Regions from separate parts of the Stenotrophomonas sp. YJH_SMC_53 genome, predicted to be linked through region 3. Evidence: predicted binding sites of a transcription regulator. Region 3 holds the regulator's gene; each other region holds the start of a gene.
The links. The regulator FliA, encoded in region 3, starts transcription of late flagellar genes. The targets are predictions, from matches to a motif close to TAAAGTTTNNCNNNCNNNGGCCGATAA.

Region 1 (6,207 bases), on a different contig from region 3:
ACCTGCAGACCGACCTGGCCCTGGTGCAGGACCTGCTGGCCGGACGGCGCAGCCATTACCACCTTGAAAAGCGCTATCTCGACCGCGACGGCCGCATCATCTGGGCGCGGCTGTCAGTGTCGCTGGTGCGCAGCGAGCATGGCCAGCCACTGCATTTCGTGTCGCAGATCCAGGACATCACCGCCCAGCGCAGCAGTGAGCAACGCCTGTTCGAGAGCGAACAGCGCAGCCGCATCACCCTGGATGCGGTGGCCGACCTGGTGCTCAGCGTCAACCTTGACGGCCGCATCGACTATGCCAACGCGGCCGCGGTACGCACCCTGGCCGGTGATGGCGCGCTGTCGCTGGCCGGGCACAGGGTGCAGGACGTGCTGGCGCTGACCACCGAGTACGCGCCCGGCTCGGTGCTGGATGTGCAGGTACTCCTGGACCCGGAAAGCAACGCGGTGGACCTGCATGCCGACCTGCTGCTGCGCCTGGGCACGGCAACGGTGCCGGTGGACCTGACGCGGGCCTGGCTGCGCGATGACGAAGGCCATGTGCGCGGCGCGGTGTGGGTGCTGCGCGACGACACCCAGCAGCGGGCGCGGCAGCGCGAAGCCCGCCACCTGGCCGAGATCGATCCACTCACCGAACTGAGCAACCGCCGCGGTTTCGAGGTGCACCTGCAGCAGGCGATCACCCGCGTCGAGCGCACCGGGCAGGCCGCCTCGCTGATGTACATCGATCTGGACCGCTTCAAGCCGGTCAACGACACCTGGGGCCACCTGGCCGGCGATGCCGTGCTGTGGGCGGTGGCCAGTGTGCTGCGACATGGTGTGCGTGATTCGGACGTGGTGGCGCGGCTGGGCGGCGACGAGTTCGCGGTGATCCTGTCCGGGTGTACGCCGCGTCGTGCCGCACGGATCGGCGGTGAGCTCCTGCAGACCCTGTCAGCGCTGTCCATTCCATGGGATCAGCACCGGCTGCGGGTCGGTGCCAGCATCGGCATCGCGCCCCTGGCGGGGGGCATGAGCGTGGACCAGGCAGTGGCCGCTGCCGATGCACAGTGCTACCGGGCCAAGGCGCTGGGGCGCAACAACGTGCAGGTGCAGGGCGAGCTGTCGGGGCTTCCAGGCGACGATGCCGATGCCGCCCAGGACTGATCTCAGCCTGTGAGAGGACGCGCGCGAATACTGCGCGCATCTCCACTCAAGCAGGTGAACCCATGAATGCCTGGAACCCGGTTGCGGTGCGCAAGTTCATTCCGGCCCTGATCGGCTGGTGCCTGGCGCTGGCCACCTGCCTGCGCGCCGAACAGCTGCGCGGCGACCCGTACGCGCAGGCGTTGTTGCCCGTGCTGCAGCAAGGCGCGGTCGCGCTGCTGGTCCTGAGCCTGGCGTGCACGGTTGCAGCCTGCCTGTTGCTGTGGCGGCACGGCCGCAGCGTCGGCGGGCGTCTCGCTTCCGGCACTACACCCGTGCGGCGTCCATCAGCAGGACCCGGCACGGTGCGCGCTGGAACGCGTTGATCTGAGGCACCAGACGCTGGAAGTGCTCGCTGGCGCAATGGATATCCAGTGCGTCGCGGTCCGGCCATTGCTCGATGAAGACGAAATGCCCGGGGTCCTTCTGGTCGACGAACAGTTCATAGCCGAGGCAGAGCGGCTCGCGCTGCGTGCATGCGACCAGCTCGCGGTACAGGGGAAGCACGGTATCCACGGCATCGGGATGGATGAAATCCTCGGCGATCACTTTCAGCATGTCGGCACCTGCAGACGGGCCTTGCAGGATAGTGCCAGCGCATGGCCGGCACCTATCCTGGTCAACGCAATACTGCGTCAGTACTGACCAGCTGCACGTCGTGCATCTGATTGAGGTAGGCCTCGTAGTAGCCCTTGTGCGAGGCACCGACGATGGCCAGCATTCGGCTGCCAGGGTGCAGGCCCAGCACGTCGCGGATGTTGGCGACCATGCGCAGGTTGCGGGTTTCCCAGTAACCGACATACATCCGGCCGAACGCCTTGGAGGACGGCTCGGCGAGCGTCGCGCCGAAGTCGCTCTGGTACGCGGCCATCGCTGCCGCCGGGCTGTTGTAGTCCCTATACAGCGCGATGACGCCGCCAGGCTTGTCCAGGTTGGCCACGAGGCGTGCATCTGCCTCCCGTCGCGCGCGCGAGTGCGTATTGTTCCAGGCACCGGTGATGGTCGCGCTGGCCGCCGCTTCATCCTCGGCGGGCGTGGGGGAATCGGCCGTATGGTCGTCCACGGCCCACAGCCGTTCATGCCCGAGGCGGGCGGCGACTTCGGCGGCGATCAGGTTGGTTTCATTGCGGCGAACCAGGCCTTTATCGAGGATCTCGACCAGGGCGGGGGTCAATCCATCACCGGCTTTGCGCTCGGACGCAGGCAGGCGCAGCCACTGCACCTGCGCCGAGCCGCGTTCGCCCGCTGCCAGGAACAATGCAGCGAGTCGACGACGCTGGGCGGGCGCCGGCTCGTCCGGCCATGTCGCAAGCAGGCGCTCGGCCTGGGCGTTCGCTGAAGGCACGTCCAGGCCGGTGGCAGCCTGCGCAGCGGTGGTGTCGAAGCAGTAGGTGGCCACGCTCTCGGCATAGCGTGCCGGGTAGCGACGCATGAAATCACACTGCAGGCCTGACAGGTCTTCGGTGGCGATCAGCTCGGGCTTCCAGGTGACCAGTCGCTGCAGCAACGGTTCAAGCAAGGCGGGCTGGAAGGACTTGGGCAGGCCGGACAGGTGGGCGGTGCCCAGTACCAGTACCTCGTTCGGTCGCCCTGCAGGCGGCCCCTTCAGCTGGTCCGGCTGGAAGGCGGGCCGATAGGTGGCATCGGCAGCGAGGGCGCCGGTACTGCACAGGCCCAGGATCAAGAGGCTGGCCAAGCGTGGGAACATGCGATCTCCGTGTCAGTGAGCGTCCTGCGGTTCGCTGCATGCTGGCCATTTTCACCTGCCATGGAATCGCCCGTTGGTCATGCAAACCTTTTGGGCTTGAACTGCATCGGCGTGCCGGGCAAGGCTATGCCCAGTGACGGCGGCAACGCGCGATATGTTCCGTGACGACACCCCGTGCCCCGCCGAGCGTGAGCAGAATGTGAAGTACATCGCGATTGTCTAGCGCGCCCCTGCAGCCGCATCTGAAGTTGCGACGGACGTCGCGTAATCCGGCTAAAGCCACCGATCCCCTCGCCGATACTCCCTCTGGATCCCGCTCCAGTCACCCGCCGCAGGACCCCAGGCCGTCCCCGATGGGCGGCCCGCGCTGTGTGTTCCGCCGCTCCCAGATGCCGATCGCACCCGCAGCAGACGTTCGTGGCAGTCGCTCGAGAGGTGCCGGTTGGCACCTGTAGTCCCTGGCACCTGAAGTTGCCGCCGGGCATCCCGCCCGTCGGGTCGCAACCGCTTACCGGACACCGAGGATCAGACAATGCTCATTCCAGGCTTCACGGCGGGCGCGCAGGCGCCGGCCGAGCTGCATACCCGTTGGTCGCCGTGGCGTGCCCTGCTGGGCGCGCTGGCTCCCCAGCACCGCACCGGCGCCGAGGCCGTGTCCGATGGCCGTGCCGAGCTGGAAGCCCAGGTCGCGGCGCTTCACCGGGTCCAGGCGGTCATCGAGTTCGCCCTCGATGGCACCATCCTGCAGGCCAATGACAACTTCCTGCAGGCGATGGGCTACCGGCTGGAGGAGATCCAGGGAAAGCATCATTCCCTGTTCGTCGATCCCGAGCAGGCGCGCAGCGCCGAGTACCGCGAGTTCTGGGCGCGGCTGGGGCGTGGCGAATATGACGCTGGCCAGTACCGGCGCTTCGGCAAGGGCCAGCGCGAGATCTGGATCCAGGCCTCGTACAACCCGGTGCTGGACCGGCAGGGGCGGCCTTACAAGGTGGTCAAGTTCGCCACCGACATCACTGCGCAGAAGCTGCAGGCAGCCGACTCGGCCGGGCAGCTGGCGGCGATCGACAAGTCGCAGGCGGTGATCGAGTTCGGCATGGACGGCCGCATCCTTTCGGCCAACGACAACTTCCTGGCCGCCACCGGCTACAGCCTGGACGACGTGCGTGGCCAGCACCACTCGCTGTTCGTCGAGCCCGAGTATCGTGGCAGTGCCGAGTATCGCCAGTTCTGGGAGAAGCTCGGCCGTGGCGAATACGATGCCGGCCAGTACCGGCGCCTCGGCAAGGGCGGGCGCGAGGTCTGGATCCAGGCGTCCTACAACCCGATCCTGGATCTCAACGGAAAGCCGTTCAAGGTGGTCAAGTACGCCACCGACATCACCGCGCAGGTGCATGAGAACCAGGCCATGCAACGTGCCGTGGCGCAGACCCGTGAAGTGGTGGCGGCCGCGAAGGAGGGCGACCTGACCCGGCGCGTGGCCACTGCCGACAAGAACGGGCCGATCGCCGAGCTGTGCGAGGGCGTGAATTCGTTGGTGGAGGCGATGGCCGCGATCATCGCCCAGATCAAGTTCGCCGCCGACACCATCGTCGTCGGTGCCACCGAGATTGCGCAGGGCAACAGCGATCTGTCGCAGCGCACCGAGCAGCAGGCCGCGTCGCTGGAGGAGACCGCGGTGTCGATGAAGGGCCTGGCCGAGACCGTGCAGCGCACCGCGACCAACGCACGGCAGGCCAGTCAGCTGGCCGGTGGTGCTGCTGATGTCGCTGCCCGCGGTGGCAACGTGGTGCACGAAGTGGTCGAGACCATGGCCGTGATCAACGCGTCCTCGCGGCGCATCGTCGACATCATCGGCGTGATCGACGGCATTGCTTTCCAGACCAACATCCTTGCGTTGAACGCGGCGGTGGAAGCAGCGCGTGCCGGCGAACACGGGCGTGGCTTCGCCGTGGTCGCCACCGAGATCCGCGAACTGTCGCAGCGCTCGGCCAGTGCCGCGAAGGAGATCAAGCAGCTGATCGATGCGTCGGTGGCCAATGTCGGCGCCGGTACCGCGCAGGTTGAGAGCGCCGGACGCACCATGGACGAGATCGTGGTCAATGTGCGCCGTGTCAGTGATCTGATGTCCGAGATCAGCACTGCCGCGCAGCAGCAGAGCGACGACATCCAGCAGATGAACCATGCCGTCGATCTGATCGACCAGGGCACCCAGCAGAACGCCGCGCTGGTCGAGGAAGCCTCGGCCGCAGCGCGCAGCATGGAAGAGCAGTCGGCGCAGCTGCTGCAGACGGTGGCCAGCTTCCGGGTGCAGGGCGGGGCCGGGCACCTGCACGGTGGGGCGGTGCTGCGCGCGGTCTAGGCGCGCCGATTGGCGTGTTGTTCCCCGGCCTTGTGGGGCGGCCTGCTCATGCGCAGCCTGCCAGGCTACGCCGATGCTGATGGTCACATGGGCCTCAGCGGCGGGCAGCGCGGCGGCTTCCACGGCGGCGCGCAGGCGCTCGCAGGGCGGCGATGAATTCCTCGCCGCCGTCGCGGGCCAGCAGGTCATCACCGCGTTGCGGGCAGCCGTCGAGGATCGCGGCAACCGCCTGCAGGTTGTTGGCGTCCCAGCGCCCGGCGCTGATCGGATGCGTCAGGCAGATGGCGGGCGATCTGCAGCGCCATCGCCCGTTCGGAAACGTCGCCCCAGCTGGTGTGCTCGATCACGCCTGGCAGCGAGAAGTAGTGGGACCGGGCGACGGCGTCGGACGCCCGCAGGAGCGGCAGCCGCGCGGGCAGGGCATGCTGGGCATGCTTGCCAGTGTCGGGCGCTCGGACCCGGGAAATGCAAAAGGCCAGGTCATGGACCTGGCCTTTGATGCAGTGGTGCCGGTGAAAGGACTCGAACCTTCATGGGGTCACCCCCGGCTGATTTTGAGTCAGCTGCGTATACCATTCCGCCACACCGGCAGGCAGCGTGCGAGTGTAACCGAGGTCGGCAGGCGATGCATAGTAGGAGGGCCTATGAGGGCGGTTCCTGTCGGCATTGGCCCCTTGATAGCTATACTCCCAGCGTGCAATTGCCTCCAGGAGCGGTAGCCGATGACAGTGTTGCAGGACCTGAGGGTGCTGGTGGTCGAGAACGACGAAATGAGTGCGGCCCTGCTGCAGATGCAGCTGGTGCATGCCGGAGCGGTCGTGGTTGGCCTCGCAGCGAGTGTGTCCGAGGCCCTGCGGCTGCTGGAGCAGAGCACTCCTGATGTGGCCCTGCTGGATTACCGCCTGGCCCGCAACGAGACCAGTGAACCGGTGGCTGCAGCGCTTTCGGCACGTGGC
Region 2 (6,207 bases), on a different contig from region 3:
GGAATGTTCTGAGCCATCAGACCTGCGCAGGATGCGCGGCAAGGATGCAACCGACGCCCGGCACCCGCTGGGCGTCTTCGTTTCCGGCATCAGGCCGCGCGGCGGGCCATGCCCTCCGGCTCGGCCTGCAGGCGGAAGCGCGACACCGCCACCGCCAGCTGCTCGGCCTGCTCCTCCATCGCACGGGCGGCGGCACTGGCTTCCTCCACCAGCGCGGCGTTCTGCTGAGTGGTTTCGTCCATTTGCACCACGGTCTGGTTGACCTGCTCGATGCCGGCCGACTGTTCGCGCGACGCGGCCGAGATCTCGGCCATGATTTCGTTGACCCGGCCGACCTGACCGACGATGTCCTGCATGGTGCGCCCCGCACCGTGCACCAGCTGCGCACCGGCACCGACCTGGGCCACCGAGGCGTCGATCAGCTCCTTGATCTCCTTTGCAGCACCCGCCGAGCGCTGTGCCAGCGCCCGCACTTCACTGGCCACCACTGCGAAGCCACGGCCCTGTTCACCGGCGCGCGCCGCTTCCACTGCCGCGTTCAACGCCAGGATGTTGGTCTGGAACGCGATGCCATCGATCACGGAGATGATCTCGGCGATACGCTGCGAAGACGCCTCGATCTGCTCCATGGTGTGCACCACCTGGCTGACCACCTGGCCGCCTTCGCTGGCCACGCCCGCTGCGGAACCGGCCAGCGTGTTTGCTTGCAGCGCATGGTCGGCATTCTGGCGCACGGTGGAGGTCAGTTCTTCCATCGACGCGGCGGTTTCTTCCAGGTTGGCGGCCTGCTGTTCGGTGCGGCGCGACAGGTCGCTGTTGCCGGCGGCGATCTCACCGGCGGCCAGGCGGATGCTGGCCGCCGACTGCTGGATCTGGCCGACGATCTGGGTCAGCTGCTGCACGGTGCTGTTGGCATCGTCGCGCATCACCGCAAACACGCCGTGGAAGTCGCCCTGCATGCGGGCACTGAGGTCACCGGCGGCGATCGCGCGCAGCAGCGTCGACAGTGCCGCCAGGTTGTGGTCGCTGACCTGCATCATTGTGTTCAGCGTCTCCACCATGCGGCGGAAATCATGGTCGAAGCGCAGTGCATCACCGCGCACGGCGAAGTCACCGGCGGCGGCGGCGGCGGCCAGCTGCTGGATCTGCTCGTTGATCGCAGCCAGGTTGCGTTTGGTGGTGGCCATCGCAGCGGTGAACACCGCCTTCTCGCCCGGCAGTGCTTCCATGTCCACGCTGAGGTCGCCAACGGCATAGCGCTGCATCACTTCAACCAGGCGCTGGGTGACCGCATTGCTGGAGGCCACCAGCTGGTTGCTGTCGGCCACCATGCGGCCGTACTCGCCCGGGAAGGCCGCAGCATCCATGCGATAGCTGAGTTCACCGGCATCGTGGCGGCGCGCCATTTCGGCCTGCGCAGCCATCACCGACTGCAACTGCCCACGCATGCCCTGCATCGCGTCCAGCAGGCGCCCCACTTCGTCGTTGCTGCGCGCCGGCAGCGTGCTGTCCAGCTTGCCGGCGGCGACATCACCGGCCACGCGCACCGCTTCGGCCAACGGGCGGATCGCCAAGCGGCGCAGCAGCACGTAGACACCGGCACTGAGAGTCAGCGCGGCGATCACGCCGACCAGCAGGGTCAGCCACAGCAGCTGGCGTGCCTCAGACACGATCACCGCATGCGGCATCACCACGCCCAGCGCGAAGCGTTGCGGGGCGTCGCCCACGCGCAGCGGCACATACACGCGTACATTGCCGGCCGCATCGGGGCTGAAGGCCTCGAACGGACGGTCGGCGGCGATGTCGGCCAGCATGGTGCGGGTCAGGGCATCGTTGCGCGGCTTGCCGATCTCGGCGGCATTGGCCGAGGCCAGCACCACGCCCTTCGGCGACAGCAGTTCGACGCGGCCAGCCCCCATCGGCTTCAGCGTTGCCAGGTGCTTCTGCAGCGCTGCCAGCGAGAAGTCGACGGTGAATACACCGAGGAACCTGTCGTTCTCGATGATCGGCGTGCTCAACGTGCTCATCAACACCTGCTGCCCGGCGATGTCATAGGCATAGGGTTCGCTGACCTTGGGCAACTTGTCGCGGCTGGGCACCATGTACCAGTCACCGGAACCGCTGGCAGTCTCGGTGTAGTCGGTCATCACCGACTGCTGCGGTTTGCCGTCGTGCCAGGCCCAATAGCTCATGTAGCGGCCGGTGGCATCGTGTGCTTCGGTATTGACGAACTCCGCATCCTTGCCGTCGAAGGCGTCGGCCTCCCACATGGTGCTCTTGCCCAGCCATTGAGGATGAGCACGCAGCTGTTCGCCGAGCACCGCCGCCAGGCTGGCGCGGTCGGGTATGTCACCACGGGCACGCTGGGCCAGCACGGCCTCGACCATGGCGTCATTGCTGGCGAAAGCGGTGCCCAGATCAGCCGCCACCTGGCGCGCCTCGGCGTTGGCCTCGCTGGTCATGGTCTGGCGCGAGGCGCTGATCAGACTGGCGCTGGCCTGTCGGTAGATCAGGAACGCGGTCAGGCCGAAGCACAGCAGCGCGATCACGGCGGTGCCCAGCATCAACTTGTGGGCGATGCTGCCTGGGCGTTGGGCAGTGGCAGAGCGGGAAGAAGGCATGGGAGGGTCCGCAAGGCAGTTCAGGACGACCGGCACCACGAGGGCACCGCGCAGGCGCGCGATCCGTCGCGCAGGCCACCGGCCGCCGGGGCGCGCCCGGCGCTGGAAGCGCACTGGGTTAGCGGCCGCCCGCCAGCGAGGTTGAGGCGGGCGGCCTGCACATTCCTGAATCCGCTCAGGCTCGGCTCAGCGCCCCCCGCGATGCCCTCACTCGGCCACGCGGTCCTTGATCCACTGTGCCCGCGGCAGTACCTCGATGCTGCCGACGGCATACTGCTGCAGCACGTCGTCCGGCCCGAAGCACGGTTGCCAGCCCAGCTCGCTGCGCAGGCGGGCACTGTCGTAGACACGGTCGATGCTCAATGGCAGCGGCCAACCACGGCGTTCGAACTCGGCCAGCAGCTGCGGCGCGCGACGGGCCAGCACGCTGCGCGGGTGCGTGGCCAGCTCCAGGCAGTCCTCGCGCCGGAACGGCGTCGGCGCACAGGCGAGGTAGCGCGCGAACGGGGCGCCTTCGTCGAGCAGCAGTGCAGCATGTGCGCTGGCCACATCGCGGGCGTCGATGCCGCGATGCAGGCGGAACATCGCCATCCGTTCGGGCGGTTCCGGGAAACACCGGCCCATGCGCAGCACGCGAACGCTGAAGCCCGGCGTGGCGGCGGCTTCGGCCAGGGTCTCTGCCTGCAGCTTGGTTCGGTGGTAGATCGTGCGCGGCAGCGGCTCGGTGTCTTCGTCGATCCAACGGCAGCCACCGGCCACCACGGCATGGCCATACAACGCAGTGGTGCTGGTCAGCACGAAGCGCCGTGCTCCTGCTTCGCGTGCAGCCTGCAGCAGGTGTGCGGTGGCCTCCACGTTGATCTGCTGGAACACCGCATCCGGCACCAGGCCGACATGCGGGGCATGCAGGGCCGCGGTATGGATGACCGCATCCATGCCCTGCACCGCGCGCGCGACGGCCTGCCGATCGCTGACATCGGCGATGATGCGCGTGGTGGCAAACGGACTGCGGTCCAGCCCCACCACTTCGTGGGCGGCCGCCAACGCACCGAAGATCGCGCGCCCGATGCGGCCGGAACTGCCGGTCAACAGAATCTTCATTGAGTCCATTCACTCGAAGCGCCCGGGAACTACCGGGATGCTTCGATTCTAGGCATGCAATCGCGCATCCGCGATAGGACAACCATGCAATCGTGCGTTCATCTTGACGACTTCGCAGGCGCCAGCAGTTGCCGCGCGATGAACAGCGGATCGTCGCCGCCGGCCACATCGGGCCTCACGCCAGTACGTTCCCAGTTTCCACCGGTACGCAGATTGATGGGTTGCCGGTCGGGAATACTGATCTGATAGCCATCGGGCAGCAGCACAGGATCACCAAACATATGCGCGGCACCGCCACTGCGCGTGCCGACAATCCGCGCGCGGCCCAGTGCCTGCAGCGAATAGGCGACGAACTCGGCCGCCGAACCGGTGCGGCGGTCGATCAGCACCACCAGCGGTTTCAGGTACGCAGGCAGGCTGGCAGGCGGCAGCGGTACCGGCGTGCGCCGGCCGCGCTGGTCCAGCTGCTGCACCGCGTCGATCTTCGCGTCCAGCAGCGTGCGTACCAGCAGGTCGGCACTTGCATCGTCGCCGCCCCCGTTCTGGCGCAGATCCAGCACCAGGCCATCGGTGTCGGCCAGCAGGGAAAGGGCCGCAGCGAACTTCGGGCGCGCCAGATCCAGCGGATAGAAGGTACTCAGGCGCAGGTAGCCAATGTTGCCCTCCATCACCCGCACCTCGCGCACGCCGGCACCATTGCTGCGGGCATCGGCGCGCCAGGCCATCAACCAATCGTCCTGGCCGGCCGCTGCGTCCACGCGTTCAACGTGGAAGTGGCCATCGAACATGTCCAGGTCCTGGTTCAGGCGTGCGCTGAACGCAACCGGATCCGAACAGCTGTCCGCATAGCGCTGCTGCACCGACCAGGTGCGCAGGGCATCGGCGATACGGGCGCCGGCCGCCTCGTCAAGGTACTGCGCCTGCACGGCGGTGGCCGCCGCGCGCAGCACTCCGTCCTGCGCCGGGCAGGCCGCTGCCAGCAACGCAGCGAGCATCCAGGACACGGCCATCAACCACCTCCGCGTTGAAGATATATAAGCACTTATATATCATCCTGGTCATGGATCTCCAACACGCCACGCTCGGCACGTTGCTGCGCGCCCTGCTCGACCAGCTGGACCCGGCGGTCGAGCAGGCCTACCGGGACCTGCAACTGGACTACCGGCCCCGCTACACGCCGGTGCTGCGCACGCTGATGGCGCAGGGCCCCTGCCGGATCAAGGACCTGGCATCGGCCTGCGGGCTCAGCCATTCGGCGCTCAGCCAGACCGCGGCGGCGATGGTGCGCGATGGTTGGCTGCACGCGTCCAGCGGCGACGACGGACGTGAACGCATCCTGCAGTTGAGCCCCCGCGCACAGCGCGCGATGCCTGCGCTGCAGGCGCAATGGCAGGCCACCGCGCGTGCGGCGCGCAGCCTCGATACCGATCTGGGGCAGCCGCTGGAGCAGGTACTGCGCGACGCCCTTGCAGCGCTCGCACAGCGGCCCTTCGCGCAGCGCCTGCAGGACGCCCGCCGGCCCTGAAGCCTTACTGCTCTGCGGCCATTTCGATTTCGCTGAGGAAGGTCCAGCCGCCGTTGCCCAAGCGCAGCTCCAGCGTGCGGCACTGCGCGGCCAAAGGGGCTGTATTGCCGAGCACGTACTCCTCTTCGGTCGAGCCCATCACGCCGGCCTGGGTGAAGGATGCAGTTCGTCCTAGCCACGCAGGGCGGCGCGCGCAGCAGCGTACCTGCGCCGTGAAAAGCAGTACGGTGCGGCGTGAAGGCAGCCGCACCGGTGCGGACACTCCGTTAGCCGGGCACCGGCAAGGATGAGCTTCCCTTCCATGCAACGGGAGCCTTCCCATGGCCGGCCAGCACCACGGCACTTCCCATCGTGGCTTCGCCTCGATGGACCAGGACAAGCAGCGCGCGATCGCCGCAAAGGGAGGACGCGCCGCGCATGCGTCCGGCAATGCACATGAGTTCAGCCCGGCCGAGGCACGCGTGGCCGGCCGCAAGGGCGGCGAGGCGATCAGCCGCAACCGCCAGCACATGGCAGCGATCGGCCGCGAAGGCGGGCACGCTCGCCACGCCAATGCACGGCAGCAGCGGCAAGCGGCCGAAGCGACGCCAACGAGGGACGGTCCACAACGCCAGCAGGGCTGACCGCGGCGCGTTCAGGCGCGCCTGTGCTACCGGAGCAGCCCGAATGCCGCGAGCAGGGCCAGCACGCCGTTAGACGGTCATCGTCCCGCGCGCACCGTCAGGCGTGGCTGAGGCACCATCCACCGCTCAGGCGTGGGCGAGGATGTTCAACAGCCGACCGAACGGATCGCGGACGAAGAAGCGCCGCACGCCCCAGGGTTCGTCGGCCGGGCCATATTCCAGCGCGATGCCGGCCGCGCGCATGCGCTGCAGCACGTCCTGCAGATTGTCCACTTCGATCGACAGGTCCGGCACCGGCGTGCCCGAGCCTCCTTCACTGGCGAAGCTGACCTGCGCC
Region 3 (6,207 bases):
CTGACGTAGTCGCCTTCCTGCTGGGCCGACAGGCGTACATGGCCCATCCGCGGCTTGCCCTGTGCTTCGCGCAGGTCGGGCATTTCCACGCCATGGTCGATGGCGTTGCGGACCAGGTGCACCAGCGGGTCGGCCAGCGCTTCGACCAGGTTGCGGTCGAGCTCGGTCTCGGCGCCGATCAGCTCCAGGTCCACTTCCTTCTTCAGCGAGCGGGCAACGTCTCGGGCGACCTTGGGGAAGCGCGAGAAGACCTTGCCTACCGGCTGCATGCGGGTACGCATCACCGCCGACTGCAGGCGCGCGGTGGCGATGTCCAGGGTGGACACGGCGCGGTCCAGTTCCTCGTCGCGCAGGCGCGCACGCAGGGTCTTGAGCCGGTTGCGTGACAGCACCAGTTCGCCGATCAGATTGACGATCGCGTCCAGGCGCTTGGTGTCCACGCGCACGGTGTGTTCGGCTTCGGCCAGCGGCTTGGCGGCCGGCTTGGTCGCCGCTGCAGGTGCCGGTGCGGCCGGTGCGGCCAGTGGGCGTGGTGCCGCGATCGGTGCGGGCGCTGCCGCAGCGATGGGCTTGGCGCCGGGTGCGGCGCCACCGTGCAGCTGGTCGAGCAGGGCTTCGAACTCGTCTTCGCTGATCAGGCCGTCGTCGGCCTTCTTTGCTGGCGCCACCGCAGTCGGTGCGTTGCCGCCGTGCAGCTGGTCGAGCAGGGCCTCGAACTCGTCGTCGGTGATCAGGTCGCTGCCACCCGCAGCGGGAGCTGCTGCGGCGGCGGGTGCAGCCACGGCACCGCCATGCATGTCGAACTGGGCGATCAGCTCCGGCGGCGCATAGCCCGGCTCGGTGCCGGAGGAAACTGCATCCAGCATCGCTTGCAGGTAGTCCAGCGATTGCTGGGCGGCATCGAAGTGATGGGCCTGCAGCACGGCCTGGCCCGCGCGCGCGATGCCCAGCGCTTCTTCGGCGGCGTGGCACAACTCGACCATGGCGGTGACGCCGAGGAAGCCGGCGCCGCCCTTGAGCGTGTGGTAGCCCCGGAACACCGCGTTGAGTTGCTCGGTGTCCTGTGGTGCCTGCTCCAGCGACACCAGCTGTTCGCCCAGGCGATCCAGGATTTCCTGCGCCTCGATGATGAAATCGGCAGTGATGTCGTCGGATACCGCGCTCATGCTTACAGCCCCAGGTCCGACAGCAGGTCGTCGGCGTCGTTCTGCGAGACCGCGTGGCGGTCCAGTCCCTTCAGTGCCGGCCCGGCCAGTTCCGGATCGGTGCGATGCTGTTCCGGCGGCAGGCCGAGCGCGCCGAAGCCCTCATGCACACGGCGGACGATGCCGACCACGCGACGGATGATCTGCCCCGTCAGGTCCTGGTAGCTCTGGGTCAGGGCGATCTCGGTGAGGTTGTGGCGGATGCGCTCGAGCTGTGCATCCTGGCCCGGCTGCAGGCCTTCGGCGCGCAACTGTTCGGTCAGGCTGCGGCATTCCTCGGCCAGGTCCAGGGTGCGGTGCGTCGCCTGTTCGGTCATCGCCACCACGTGGTCCAGGCGTGCGCAGGCATCGTCCAGTTCGCCGGCCTCGCTGGGTACGGTCGGCAGTTCACCCAGGGCCTGCCCGAGCTCGCGGGCCAGCCGCGAGAGGCCGCTCATCATCGGCTGCGTGCGCAGCGCGACCAGTCCGTCGATGCGTTGCCGCCAGGCGGTTTCGTCACCGGACTCCAGTGCGTCCAGTGCTTCCTGCAGGCGCAGGGCGAGGGCATTCTTGTCGACCGTGGTATCCATCAGGCACTGGCCGCCAGGCGTTCGAAGATCTTGCCGAGCTTCTCTTCCAGCGTCTGCGCGGTGAACGGCTTGATGATGTAGCCGTTCACGCCGTTCTGGGCCGCTTCGATGATCTGCTCGCGCTTGGCTTCGGCGGTGACCATCAGCACCGGCAGGGTCTTCAGCTTGGCGTCGGCACGGATCGCCTTGAGCAGCTCGATGCCGGTCATTACCGGCATGTTCCAGTCGGTGACCACGAAATCGAACGGCTGGCTCTGCAGCAGCGACAGCGCGGCATGCCCGTCCTCGGCTTCGGCGGTGTTGGTGAAGCCCAGATCGCCCAGCAGGTTCTTGACGATGCGACGCATGGTCGAGAAGTCGTCGACGATCAGGATGCGCATGTTCTTGTTCAAAGCAGAGTTCCTTTGTTGTTCATTCCGGGCGGCCGGGGGCAGCTGCCTCGGGGATGTTCATTCTTCGAGGCCGGCGTCGACGGCCTCGAATACCTTCAGCCGGCCGCGCAGGCGCAGCACGGCCTGGCCGTGGATCTGGCAGACCCGCGACTCGCTCACGCCGAGCACCGCGCCGATCTCCTTCAGGTTGAGTTCCTGCTCGTAGTAGAGCGAGAGCACCAGCTGTTCGCGCTCGGGCAGATGGCCGATGGCCTTGCCCAGCTCGCGGCCGAACTCGCTGCGCTCCAGCACCTGCTGCGGGGTCGGGCCACCCTGTGCGACCGTGTCCAGCTCGCCCTGGTCCTCAATGCGCGACTCCAGGCTCAGCACCTGGCCACGCGCGGCGTCTTCCATCAGGCGCAGGTATTCGGGCAGTGGCATCTCCATCGCGGCGGCCACTTCGGTGGCGCTGGCGGCGCGGCCGCTGCTCTGTTCCAGGCGGCGGATGGTGGCGGCAGCATCGCGTGCACGGCGGTGCACCGAGCGCGGCACCCAGTCGCCACGGCGGATCTCGTCGATCATCGAGCCACGGATACGGATCGAGGCATAGGTCTCGAACGAGGCGCCCTGGTCGGCGTCGTAGCTGCGCGAAGCCTCGATCAGGCCCATCATGCCAGCCTGGATCAGGTCGTCGACTTCGACGCTGGCCGGCAGGCGCGCGGCCAGATGGTGGGCGATGCGCCGCACCAGGTCCGAGTGCTGGGCGATGACGTCGTTGGCCGCCGAGCGCTGGACTTCCCTGTACTGGGCCGCGCCTTTCATGCCGCCACCCCGCGCTGCTTGAGGATGCGTTCGAGGAAGAACTCGACGCCGCCGCGTGGTTCGGTCGGCGCCTGCCAGCGGGCCGTGCGGCGCGCGATCTCGGTGATCGCCAGTGCGGACGGGCTGGACGGGTAGGCCTTCACCACCGGCTGCTGGCGCTGCACCGACAGGCGCAGCCAGTCATCCTGCGGCACGCAGCCCAGGTAGTTCAGCGAAACATCGGCGAGGAACTTCTCGCAGACGCGGGTCAGCTTCTCGTACAGCACGCGGCCCTCATTGGGGTCGCGCACCATGTTGGCCACCACCTGGATGCGGTCCACGCCCCGTTCACGCGACAGCACCTTGATCAGCGCGTAGGCGTCGGTGATTGAAGCCGGCTCGTCACAGACCACGACCACGGTGTCCTGCGCGGCCTGGCAGAAGGTCAGCACGCCGTCGGTGATGCCCGCGGCGGTGTCCACCACCATGATGTCCAGCTCGCGCTCCAGCTCGGAGAACACGTTGACCAGGCCGACGTGCTCGGCCGGGGCCAGCTCGGCCATGTGCCGGCGGCCGGACGCGGCCGGGACCACCAGCACGCCGTTCGGGCCTTCGACGATGACATCGTCCAGCGAGCAGCGGCCGGCAACCAGGTCGGCCAGCGTAAAGGTGGGGTTCAAGCCCAGGATCACGTCGATGTTGGCCAGGCCGAGGTCGGCGTCCAGCAGCAGCGTGCGCTTGCCCATGCCGGCCAGCGCCACGGCCAGGTTGGCCGATACGTTGGTCTTGCCCACGCCGCCCTTGCCGCCGGTCACGGCGATGGTGCGCACAGGGCCGAGCGGCTCGCTGCGGGTGGCCGACAGCGGGAAGGTCTTGGTCAGCTTGGCGTACTCACGCGACGGCATGGTTCAACTCCGGGTTGCAGGGCATATCGGCCGCTCGGCGCAAATCTTCAAGGCGAAGTACGAGATTGGCCGCACTGGCCCGGTGCAGGTCGTCCGGAACGTCCTGGCCATCGGTCACCCAGGTGATCGGCAGGGCATGGTCCACGGCCACCGACAGGGCGTTGCCGAAGCGGCCGGTTTCGTCCAGCTTGCTCAGCACCAGGCCCTGCAGGTTGGCGGCACCGAAGCGGCGGACCACCTCGTCCATGTCGCCGAAGCTGGTGTTGGCCGGCAGCACCAGCAGGGTGCGCACCTGGCGGGCGGCGCGCAGCCACTGCAGCTGGGCGGCCAGCGCGCGGTCGCGCGGGCCCAGCCCGGCGGTGTCGATCAGTACCAGCTTGTAGTCCTTCAGGCGTTCCAGCAGCTGGTCCAGGTCGGTGCCGCTGTTGGCCTCGTGGACGGCGATGCCGAGCTGCCTGCCATAGCCATACAGCTGCTCGCGGGCGCCGATGCGGGTGGTGTCGGTGGTGACCAGGGCGACGTCACGCGGCGCGTGCTTCTCGGCGAAGCGCGAGGCCAGCTTGGCGATGGTGGTGGTCTTGCCGGCGCCGGTCGGGCCTACCAGCGCGATCACGCCGCCTTCCTCCAGCGGGTCGACCGGGGCGATCGGCAGCTTGCGCGAGATCAGCCCCAGCATCAGGCCGCGGCCTCGGTGCGCCTCGGTCTCCAGCGGAATCTGCATGGCGACGTCGCGGGCCAGGCCAGCATCGAAGCCGTACTCGTCCATCAGGTCCAGCGCGGTGGCGCGCACCGGGCAGCCGCGCAGGCGCTCGTCGGTGAAGCGGTTCATTTCGCGCTCGATCACCTGGCGCATGCCGGCCACTTCCTGGCGCAGCTGGCGGATCTCGGCGTCGTCCTGGGCGACCACGGTCAGGACCGGGGCTGGGGCGAGCGTCGGCGTCGGCGCGGTTTCGACGGTGGCATCGGCCAGCGCCGGTTCGCTTGCGGCGACCTCCGGCTGCGTTTCGGCCAGGGCTGCGGTCGGCAGCGGCGGCGGCTGCACGGCCGGGGCCGCGCTTTCGTGATGCGCCTCGTGCGGCGGGTCGATCTGGAAGCGGGCGCGGTTGGCCGGCGTGGCGCTGGCGGGTGCCGGTGCGACGATGGCTTCGGCGAACGGGGCGAAGATCTGGTCCGGCAGCGCCGGCTCATTGACGGCGGCGCGTGCCAGCGTGGCGGCGAAGCCGGTGCTGCCGCGGGTCGGCACGATCTCGTCGGCGCTGTCCAGGGTGCGGCCGGTAGCGCCCACTGCTGCACGGGCGAGGGCGGCCACCGCCGAGGTGGTCGCGGCAATCGGTTCCGGTGCCGGGGTGCTGCTGCGGCGGCGGGTGACGGCGGCGATCACCGCGTCGGCGGCGGTGCGCGGCTTGGGTGCCGGCGGCGGTGCGACGTCACGGCGCGAGGCTTCCAGCGCACGCTGCACCGCGCTCTCGTCGTAGTTGGCGGCGGCGACGATCTCGATGCCTTCCTCGATCCGGCGGTTGGACAGGATCACGGCGTCAGGACCATGTTCCTTGCGCACCAGGTTCATGGCCGAGCGCATGTCGGCGGCGACGAATCGTTTGATTTTCATGCTGTGGTCACGGGGCGAAGACGGCGGGGTGGCGGTCGGGGAACTCGGGTGGTCGGTGGTCTGCACGGTGCGGGTTCCCCTTGGTGTCTGTCAGTTGCGTTGGTTCGAAAGTGGTGTCTGTTTTCTGGCGCATCGGCGGGCGGGCGTCAGCTGATCGTTCCGACCAGCTTCAGGCGCTTGTCCTCCGGCACCTCGCTGTAGGCCAGGACCGACAGCGACGGAACGCTGTGGCGGACCAGGCGGGCCAGCGCGGCGCGCACCGGGCCAGGTACCAGCACGACCGCGGGCTCGTTGCGGGCTTCCTGCTTGCTGACACATTCGGCCAGGCTCTGGTGCAGTCGCTCAGCGAGTCCGGGTTCCAGCGCGGCGCCGTTGCCCTGCGTGGACTCCTGCAAGACACGTTCCAATTGCGGGTTGAGGGTGAACACCGGCAGCTCCGCCGACATTCCGGCGATCTCCTGCACGATGAAGCGGCCCAGTGCGGTGCGCACCGCGGCGGTCAGCACGGCCGGGTCCTGGCTGGCGGGCGCATGTTCGACCAGCGCTTCGGCGATCTTGCGCAGCTGGCGGATCGGAATGCGCTCCACCAACAGGTTCTGCAGCACGCGCACCACCGCCGACAGCGGCAGCGCCTTGGGCGTCAGATCTTCGACGAGCTTGGGCGCGCTCTTGGCCAGGTTGGCCAGCAGGTGCTGCACTTCTTCGTGGCCGAGCAGTTCCGGCGCGTGTTCGCGGATCAAGTGCGAC

Region 1: the regulator FliA is predicted to act here: its motif matches at 3,167-3,193, upstream of AC5P7X_RS06370 (methyl-accepting chemotaxis protein).
Region 2: the regulator FliA is predicted to act here: its motif matches at 2,740-2,766, upstream of AC5P7X_RS01000 (methyl-accepting chemotaxis protein).

The regions. Positions count from the first base shown of each region.
Region 1 covers NZ_JCAFTF010000003.1:246,087-252,293, reverse strand. The annotation lists gene AC5P7X_RS06390 (PAS domain S-box protein) at 1-1,145, shown strand, start outside; gene AC5P7X_RS06385 (hypothetical protein) at 1,208-1,510, shown strand; gene AC5P7X_RS06380 (putative quinol monooxygenase) at 1,452-1,742, opposite strand; gene AC5P7X_RS06375 (DUF5694 domain-containing protein) at 1,804-2,892, opposite strand; gene AC5P7X_RS06370 (methyl-accepting chemotaxis protein) at 3,425-5,251, shown strand; partial or broken gene AC5P7X_RS06365 (nucleotidyl cyclase domain-containing protein) at 5,234-5,486, opposite strand; tRNA gene AC5P7X_RS06360 (tRNA-Leu) at 5,756-5,841, opposite strand; gene AC5P7X_RS06355 (response regulator) at 5,974-6,207, shown strand, end outside.
Region 2 covers NZ_JCAFTF010000001.1:203,963-210,169, reverse strand. The annotation lists gene AC5P7X_RS01005 (DUF2628 domain-containing protein) at 1-12, shown strand, start outside; gene AC5P7X_RS01000 (methyl-accepting chemotaxis protein) at 90-2,621, opposite strand; gene AC5P7X_RS00995 (NAD-dependent epimerase/dehydratase family protein) at 2,829-3,722, opposite strand; gene AC5P7X_RS00990 (S41 family peptidase) at 3,821-4,732, opposite strand; gene AC5P7X_RS00985 (MarR family winged helix-turn-helix transcriptional regulator) at 4,783-5,247, shown strand; gene AC5P7X_RS00980 (hypothetical protein) at 5,252-5,386, opposite strand; gene AC5P7X_RS00975 (KGG domain-containing protein) at 5,568-5,870, shown strand; gene AC5P7X_RS00970 (VOC family protein) at 5,997-6,207, opposite strand, start outside.
Region 3 covers NZ_JCAFTF010000006.1:330,435-336,641, reverse strand. The annotation lists gene AC5P7X_RS12325 (chemotaxis protein CheA) at 1-1,166, opposite strand, end outside; gene AC5P7X_RS12320 (protein phosphatase CheZ) at 1,169-1,774, opposite strand; gene cheY (chemotaxis response regulator CheY) at 1,774-2,166, opposite strand; gene AC5P7X_RS12310 (RNA polymerase sigma factor FliA) at 2,224-2,967, opposite strand; gene AC5P7X_RS12305 (MinD/ParA family ATP-binding protein) at 2,964-3,851, opposite strand; gene flhF (flagellar biosynthesis GTPase FlhF) at 3,838-5,460, opposite strand; gene flhA (flagellar biosynthesis protein FlhA) at 5,607-6,207, opposite strand, start outside.